2 regions of the Pseudomonas sp. KH_050 genome follow, and region 2 is predicted to be linked to the other one. Evidence: predicted binding sites of a transcription regulator. Region 2 holds the regulator's gene; the other holds the start of a gene.
What was found. The regulator sigma-54, encoded in region 2, starts transcription at its own class of promoters, with help from an activator protein. The targets are predictions, from matches to a motif close to ANTGGCATNNANNTTGCTNT.
Positions count from the first base shown of each region.

Region 1: the regulator sigma-54 is predicted to act here: its motif matches at 2,185-2,204, upstream of glnK (P-II family nitrogen regulator).

Region 1 covers NZ_CM174478.1:6,443,527-6,447,942, forward strand. The annotation lists gene AC3IUA_RS29695 (secondary thiamine-phosphate synthase enzyme YjbQ) at 1-45, opposite strand, end outside; gene AC3IUA_RS29700 (ammonium transporter) at 268-1,605, opposite strand; gene glnK (P-II family nitrogen regulator) at 1,640-1,978, opposite strand; gene AC3IUA_RS29710 (accessory factor UbiK family protein) at 2,401-2,661, shown strand; gene AC3IUA_RS29715 (BRO-N domain-containing protein) at 3,069-3,596, shown strand; gene AC3IUA_RS29720 (DUF6694 family lipoprotein) at 3,733-4,071, shown strand; gene AC3IUA_RS29725 (hypothetical protein) at 4,147-4,416, shown strand, end outside.
Region 2 covers NZ_CM174478.1:1,109,332-1,113,747, forward strand. The annotation lists gene rapZ (RNase adapter RapZ) at 1-287, opposite strand, end outside; gene ptsN (PTS IIA-like nitrogen regulatory protein PtsN) at 290-754, opposite strand; gene hpf (ribosome hibernation-promoting factor, HPF/YfiA family) at 767-1,075, opposite strand; gene AC3IUA_RS05125 (RNA polymerase factor sigma-54) at 1,193-2,686, opposite strand; gene lptB (LPS export ABC transporter ATP-binding protein) at 2,908-3,633, opposite strand; gene lptA (lipopolysaccharide transport periplasmic protein LptA) at 3,633-4,178, opposite strand; gene lptC (LPS export ABC transporter periplasmic protein LptC) at 4,165-4,416, opposite strand, start outside.

The DNA of each region.
Region 1 (4,416 bases), 1.3 Mb from region 2:
GCCCCGGGGCCTCGCCCGCAGGGTAATCAAAGTCTGTTGCCACATACAGTTCTCCGCACCTACGGCGCGCATTCTAGCGCGCTCTGGGAAAAAACAAAGGGCCTAATATTCCTTCAATGCTGTAAGCCATTGGCCCGAAAAAAATAGCAGCAAAGAACACACCCACAACTGCAAGAAAAAACCTTTCAGCTGTTCCATTACAGACAAAAGCCAGACAAAAAAATGCCCGGCAAGCCGGGCAATTTTTTATTCGTATTTGCCGAATGCTTACAAGTTGTAGCCCCGTTCGTTATGTAGCGCCAGATCGATGCCGACCGCCTCTTCCTCTTCGGCGATACGCAGCCCCATCACGGCGTCCAGCACCTTGAGAATGATGAAGGTCACGATCGCGGTGTAGATCACCGTGAAACCGACGCCTTTGCACTGAATCCAGACTTGGGCCGCGATATCAGTCACAGTGCCGAAACCGCCCAGCGACGGAGCGGCGAACACACCGGTGAGGATCGCGCCGAGGATACCGCCGATACCGTGCACGCCGAAGGCATCCAGGGAGTCGTCGTAGCCGAGCTTGCGTTTGAGGGTGGTTGCGCAGAAGAAGCAGACCACACCCGCGGCCAGACCGATCACCAGAGCGCCCATCGGGCCGACGGTGCCCGCCGCTGGAGTAATTGCCACCAGACCGGCTACAACACCCGAAGCGATACCCAGTGCACTTGGTTTGCCGTGGGTGATCCACTCGGCGAACATCCAGCCCAGCGCTGCAGCAGCGGTCGCGATCTGAGTCACCAGCATGGCCATGCCGGCCGTGCCGTTGGCCGCTGCGGCGGAACCGGCGTTGAAACCGAACCAGCCGACCCACAGCATCGCGGCACCCATCAAGGTGTAGCCGAGGTTGTGCGGAGCCATCGGGGTGGTCGGGAAGCCCCGACGCTTGCCCAGCACCAGGCAGGCGATCAGACCGGCAACCCCGGCGTTGATATGCACCACGGTGCCGCCGGCGAAGTCCAGCACGCCCCAGTCCCACATCAGGCCGCCGTTACCGGACCAGACCATGTGCGCGATCGGCGCGTAGACCAGGGTGAACCAGATGCCCATGAAGATCAGCATCGCGGAGAACTTCATCCGTTCGGCGAAGGCACCGACGATCAGCGCAGGCGTAATGATCGCGAACGTCATCTGGAAGGTGATGAACACCGCCTCAGGGAACAATGCCGCAGGCCCGGTCAGGCTCGAAGGGGTGACACCGGCAAGGAACGCCTTGCCCATGCCGCCAAAGAACGAGTTGAAGTTGACGACGCCCTGCTCCATACCGGTGGTGTCGAACGCGATGCTGTAGCCATAAATGACCCACAGGACGCTGATCAGACCGGTAATGGCGAAGCACTGCATCATCACGGAAAGAATGTTTTTCGAACGAACCATGCCGCCGTAGAACAGCGCAAGGCCGGGAATAGTCATGAACAGCACAAGTGCTGTCGAGGTTAACATCCAGGCGGTATCGCCGGAATTGAGGACTGGGGCTGCCACCTCGTCTGCCGCCATAACCAGGCCGGGCATTACGAGGGACAACAGGGCTCCTAGCCCTGCGAATTTACGCAGAGTCATATTGTTTTTCTCCTGGGGCGTTGGGTTTGGCGGCTTAGATTGCGTCGGTATCGGTTTCGCCGGTACGGATGCGAATAGCCTGTTCCAGATTGACCACGAAGATCTTGCCGTCACCAATCTTGCCGGTGTTGGCCGCCTTGGTTATCGCCTCGATCACCCGATCAAGATCCTTGTCGTCAATGGCGACATCAATCTTCACCTTGGGCAGAAAATCGACCACATACTCCGCGCCGCGATACAGCTCGGTGTGACCCTTCTGCCGCCCGAAGCCTTTGACCTCAGTAACGGTAATGCCCTGCACGCCGATCTCGGACAGCGACTCGCGTACGTCGTCCAGTTTGAACGGCTTGATGATGGCAGTGACTAGCTTCATGAAAACTCTCTCCCGAATTGGTGGACTTGCCCCAGGAAAACAAACCCGACTCAAGTCTAAGCGCAGTGCCTGGCTTTGTAACGCATCGTCGGCCTTGCTCGGCCAGTCCGACGCCTGCTAACCACTGCTGACGAAACACTTCCCCGCTCCGCCTGCCGCACTGCATTCGTCACAGCGACTGCATCAGTGCATGGGTTATCAAGGACTAAGCAGAAAGCTTGCCATCTCCTGAAAACCCTCTGATATCAACCTCTTGGTCGTTTCCGCAAGCGTCTGCACGGCAATGGCACAACAGATACGCACAACAACGGTGCGCGACTGCCCGGCGGCATGCGCGAAAAGCGTGCAGCCTGCCTGCGCCAATGACTATAGCCACTGCGTGATACACTGCCCGCATCTGTAACTCAGGACACCTGACTCCCATGCTCGCGCCCAAAGACCTCCTCGACGCCCTGAGCGGCCACGCTTCGCGCCTGTTCAGCGGCGACACCGCGCTGCCGCGCAACGAAATCGAAAGCCAGTTCAAAGCCCTGCTGCAAAGCGGCTTCAGCAAGCTTGATCTGGTGAGTAGAGAAGAATTCGACAGCCAGATGGTGGTCCTGGCGCGCACCCGAGCCAGGCTGGAAAGCCTGGAAGCCAAGGTCGCCGAGCTTGAAGCGAAGCTGAGTTCGCCTGCGGAATAACATCGCCGCTCTCAAAAACACCACAAACCCTCTGTGGGAGCGAGCCTGCTCGCGATAAGGTCGGAACGACCTTTCTAAAATCTTGAACACTGCGATACATCCAGGCTGATTCTTACAAAAGCAATCCCCGCTTTCCGATTGCGCCGCTAGCCCCGGGTCTCTACGCTCATCCTCAGCTGAATATTCAGCACTGGGTTTGGCGACCTGGAAAGCTAAAGGCGCACGACGCCCACCATGCGATAGCGGGCGTTTTTTATGTCCGTCGACTCGTATCATGGCGGCTGTGCGTGGGAGACCTTCGGGTCTGCCGGGTTCCTTTTGCTCCGGTTCGCCAACCCGCGTACAGCTGCCACCCAATCGTTTGGCGACGATTGCTGGCAGCCCCATAAGCAAAAGGAGCTGTATCAATGAATAGCAATGACGCTTACCTGACACCCCACGTCTTCACCCGCCACAAACTCAACCTCCATGCACTCCTGCTGGAAAACCAGGCATGGTTCAGCGCCCGCGATCTTGGGCGTCTGCTTCGGCTTTTTCTGGATGAGCGCGCATTGCGCAAACTGGACTCCGATCAGCGCCAGACCTTGCGCCTGCTTTACCACGGCACAGTCGAACACACGCTAATGATCAGCGAGTCCGGGGTCTATGCATTGCTCATCTATCACTACTGCCCGGAGTACCGGGGTTTGCGGGAATGGCTCACTCATGTAGTGGTCCCCGCGCTGAGAGATGCCCAGCAAGCGACTTCGAGCGAACGCCCAATTTTAAGCCTGCTGGATTGGCCGGAGATGTCCCTGAGCCTTTTGCACTGGAACAATCAGCCATGGATTCGGCTGCAAGACGTTCCACATATGCTGCCGGAGGGAGAGCGGCCCCGAAGTGCAACCCATGCACCTTGGTGGAAAAAGGCCTCGCGGTTGCTTCAATCGTTCTGAATCCCTGAAGCGCCACCACGCCCGACTTCAACTCGAACGACCTCGCCTGTATCGCCCGGACTAGAGCTATTCGAGGGGATTTTTGCGTGATTTTTTGTATTGGGCTGAGTACAATTTTGAATGAAGGCAAAATGACATGTCATCATTTAAAAATTCAGAACGAAAAAAGGAAATTTTTGTGCAATTTGTAAAGCTCATCTCTGCTGTCACCCTGTGTGCGATGTTGTCAGGGTGCGGTGATAGCACCATCGATGCCACAACTGAGGAAAGCTTCAACGAGTCTGCGCAAGCTATTTATGAAGGGCTGCCAGATGCACAAAAAGGCAAGTTCCAACAAGCAATTACCATGGGCAAAATCATGGGCATTCACGAAAAAGGCATATCTTTTCAGCAATCGATTGACGGCAAAACAGCCGAACAGGTTATTAGCTATGTCAAGCAGGGTATTGATGAAAAAACGACCTTAAGATACTAATAAGCCACACACAAAAGCTTGGGTATCTCTAGATAGGCGCAAGCCAATTCAAATTCAAAAACCAGGAAGTTTTCAATGCAATTTAAGTACATGATTGCGTGCATAAGCGCGCTCGCCATTTTATCTGGTTGTTCCGATAACGACGGGGGCACAGTAAAGAGTCCCGACCAGAAGCCTACAAGAACAATGACTCCGGATGAGGTTGCCAAAGAGAAAGCTCGAAGGGTGTACAATCCGACCCCAGAAGAGCGTGCTCAAGATCAGGCAGAACGGGAGAAAGAAGAAGCTAAACTGCGTGAGAAAGACCCCGTTACCTGGAACCTGGAACGTCCGGGAGAGGCGCCC
Region 2 (4,416 bases):
GTTTCTTCGTCGGCGTCCAGATACAGCACATCGCATTGGATGTGTCGGCTGCGCACTTCTTCGAGCAATTGCGGGAAGCGTGTCAGGTGACTGGGCAGGTTGCGCGCATCGATCGAGACGGCGACCAGCGGCTGCGCCAGTTCCGTGTGAATCAACGCGCGCTCGGCCAACTCCGGAAGCAGCCCGGCCGGCAGGTTATCGATGCAGTAATAGCCACTGTCCTCTAGTACATCGAGGGCGGTGCTTTTACCCGAGCCGGACCGGCCGCTGACGATGATCAAGCGCATGATTAACTACCGTTCTGCTCATCCAGGACAACCTGGTACAGGGCTTCATTGGTTAAGGCGCTGCGAAGTTTTTCGCGCACTTCCTTGCGGTCAAGCATGCTGGCTATCTGCCGAAGCAGTTCCAGGTGCGCATCGGTAGCGGCTTCCGGCACCAGCAGGACAAACAGCAGGTCGACCGGGGCGCCATCGATGGCGTCGAAATCTATGGGGGCGTCCAGGTGCATCAAGGCACTGATGGGCGAGGTGCAACCTTTGAGGCGGCAGTGGGGGATGGCGATGCCGTTGCCAAAACCGGTGGAACCGAGTTTTTCACGGGCAATCAGACTCTCGAATACATCTTGCATCTCCAGATCCGGCACTTCGCGGTGGATAAGGTTGGCAATTTGCTCGAGTGCGCGCTTTTTACTGCCGCCCGGCACGTTCACCAAAGAACGGCCGGGGGTCAGGATATTTTCAAGTCGGATCATGGGTTGGGAGTGTTAACGACCTGTTGCGCCCTGGAGGAGGCTCTGGGTCTTTTCCTTATGCTTTTTGAGTTGGCGATCCAGTTTGTCGGTGAGCAGGTCGATCGCAGCATACATGTCGTCATGTTCTGCGTTAGCGACCACTTCACCGCCGTGGATATGCAAGGTGGCTTCGATTTTCTGCTTCAGCTTTTCGACCGTCATCGTGACTTGCACGTTGGTGATCTTGTCGAAGTGCCTTTCCAGTCGGTCGAGTTTTTCGCCGATGTAGGTGCGCAGGGGTTCGGTCACTTCCAATTGGTGTCCACTGATGTTGACTTGCATACAGCTTCTCCTTCGTTGCCAGTGCATAAGGCGGCAGGCTGGCTTGCCTGCCACTAGGCTGTGTCCGAAAACTCACTGAGCTTCAGAACACACCCTGGAACGCTGTGGCGTGGCCCGTTACATCAACCGCTTGCGTTCGCTCGAAGGCGCGATTCCAAGGGATTCGCGGTACTTGGCGACGGTGCGGCGGGCTACCTGAATGCCTTGTGCCTCCAGTAAACCAGCGATCTTGCTGTCACTCAACGGCTTTTTCTGATTTTCCGCGGCAACCAGTTTTTTGATGATCGCGCGAATCGCTGTGGACGAGCATTCACCGCCTTCGGAGGTGCTGACGTGGCTGGAGAAAAAGTATTTCAGTTCGTAGATACCGCGCGGGGTATGCATGAATTTCTGGGTAGTCACCCGGGAAATCGTCGACTCGTGCATGCCGACTGCTTCGGCGATGTCATGCAGGACCAGCGGTTTCATCGCTTCATCGCCGTATTCGAGAAAGCCGCGCTGGTGCTCGACGATCTGGGTAGCGACTTTCATCAGGGTTTCATTACGGCTTTGCAGGCTTTTGATGAACCAGCGCGCTTCCTGCAACTGGTTACGCATGAAGGTGTTGTCGGCGCTGGTGTCGGCGCGGCGGACGAAACCGGCGTACTGCGGGTTGACCCGCAGGCGTGGCACGGACTCCTGATTCAGTTCCACCAGCCAGCGCTCGTTGTCCTTGCGCACGATCACGTCGGGGACGACGTATTCAGCTTCAGTTGACTCGATTTGCGAGCCAGGGCGCGGGTTGAGGCTTTGCACCAGTTCGATGATCTGCCGCAGTTCGTCTTCCTTGAGCTTCATGCGGCGCATCAGCTGGCTGTAATCGCGGCTGCCAAGCAGTTCGATGAAGTCCGTGACCAGGCGCTTGGCCTCGGCCAGCCAAGGGGTCTTGGCTGGCAGTTGACGCAGTTGCAGCAGCAGGCACTCGCCCAGGTTGCGCGCGCCGATACCGGCCGGCTCGAATTGCTGGATGCGATGCAGGACCGCCTCGATCTCGTCCAGTTCGATGTCCAGCTCCGGATCGAAGGCTTCGAGAATCTCCTCGAGGGTTTCGTCCAGGTAGCCCTGATTGTTGATGCAATCGATCAGCGTCACGGCAATCAGGCGATCGGTGTCGGACATCGGCGCCAGGTTCAGTTGCCAGAGCAAATGGCTCTGCAGGCTCTCGCCGGCGGATGTACGGGTGGTGAAATCCCACTCGTCGTCATCGTTGCTCGGCAGGCTGCTGGCGCTGGTCTGGTAAACGTCTTCCCAGGCGGTGTCGACCGGCAGTTCATTAGGAATGCGCTCGTTCCAGTCACCTTCCTCGAGGTTGTCCACCGTCGGGGCGGTTTCCTGATAGGAGGGTTCCTGAACATCGGCATTGGGTTTCTGCTCGATGTTGTCGGCCAGAGGGTCGGCGTTATCGAAGTCGTCGCCTTCTTCCTGGCGTTCGAGCATAGGATTGGACTCCAGGGCCTCCTGGATTTCCTGTTGCAGGTCCAGGGTCGACAATTGGAGCAGGCGGATGGCCTGTTGCAGCTGCGGTGTCATCGTCAGCTGCTGGCCCATTCTCAAGACTAGCGATGGTTTCATGGCAGGGGCTTAACACCTTATTCGCCGGCGCGCATGCGCCATCCACTACAGGGCGCCGGAGCGCCAAACATAAGCAAATTATATGCCTGAAACTGCAGTGTTTGCCTAGAGCGCTGTAACAATAAAAATTAACAAGGTTTCATTGACATCGGCGCTCTGACGATAGCTGAAATCGTCCAGAGTGCTTTTGAGGTGCCTGCGTCAACCAAACCGCTCAATGCTTACAGGCGGAACTCATGCCCCAGATAGACTTCCTTCACCAGTTCGTTGGCCAGGATGGTCTCGGAGTCGCCTTCGGCGATCAGTTGACCGTCGTTGACGATGTAGGCAGTCTCGCAGATATCCAGGGTTTCACGGACGTTGTGGTCGGTGATCAGAACGCCGATACCCTTGGCCTTCAAGTGATGAATGATCTGCTTGATATCGCCTACCGAAATCGGGTCTACGCCGGCGAAAGGTTCGTCGAGCAGGATGAATTTCGGCGCGGTAGCCAGTGCGCGGGCGATTTCCACTCGGCGACGTTCGCCACCGGACAGGCTCATGCCGAGGTTGTCGCGGATGTGGTGAATATGGAATTCCTGCAGCAGGCTTTCCAGCTCCTGGCGACGCCCGGCCTTGTCGAGTTCCTTGCGGGTCTCGAGGATGGCCATGATGTTGTCGGCGACCGATAGTTTGCGGAAGATCGACGCTTCTTGCGGCAGATAACCGATGCCGGCCCGTGCGCGACCGTGCATCGGTTGGTGGCTGACGTCCAGATCATCGATCAATACCCGACCCTGATCGGCCTGGACCAGGCCGACGATCATGTAGAAACAGGTGGTCTTGCCGGCGCCGTTCGGACCGAGCAGGCCGACGATCTGACCGCTGTCGATCGACAGGCTGACGTCGCGCACGACCTGGCGGCTCTTGTAGCTCTTGGCCAGATGCTGAGCTTTCAGAGTTGCCATTACGGGGCCTTTTGCTCGTCGGTTTTCTTCTTCGGCTGGATCACCATATCGATCCGCGGACGGGGCGCGGTCACCGTAGTGCCGGTGGCGCGACCGGCATTGGCAACCTGGCGCTTGGTGTCGTAGACGATTTTTTCGCCTTCGGTGGTGTTGCCTTCGTTGATCACTTTGGCCTTGTCGATCAGCACGACGCGATCTTGCGAAGCGTGGTACTGGATGGTCACGGCATAGGCCTTGACCGGCTCGGTATCGCCAGGCTTCTGCAGCTGTTCGAAGTAAGCCAGGTTGCCGACGGAGGTGACCACGTCGATCTCGCCCGAAGCTGCGCGGGTGATGGTCACGGTGTTGCCGGTGATCTTCATCGAACCCTGGGTGATGATCACATCGCCCTTGTAAGTGGCAATGCCTTGCTTGTCATCCAGTTGGGCGTCGTCGGCCTGAATGCGGATTGGTTGCTGGCTATCAGTCGGCAGAGCCCAGGCGCTCGCGCTTCCCAGTGCTGCGCTCAGGCTGAGCAAAATAGGGAGGGTTTTAACGAGACTCATACTGTCCTCTTACGTTCGATAGCAGGTGTATCCTGCTCTCTTTCAAATACGCTTTCATGCCCTTGCCAGTCGACACGCCACCAGCGCCGTCGATTCTAACGGCTTGCTCGGTTTGCGCATATTGCTTCTGAGGGAATACGGTCATGCGACTACTGGTAATAATCGTCGCACGGTTTTTCTCGTCGGTACGTGCGATACGTACCGAGTCGATCAGTTCGACTTCGGTGCCGCCAGGATT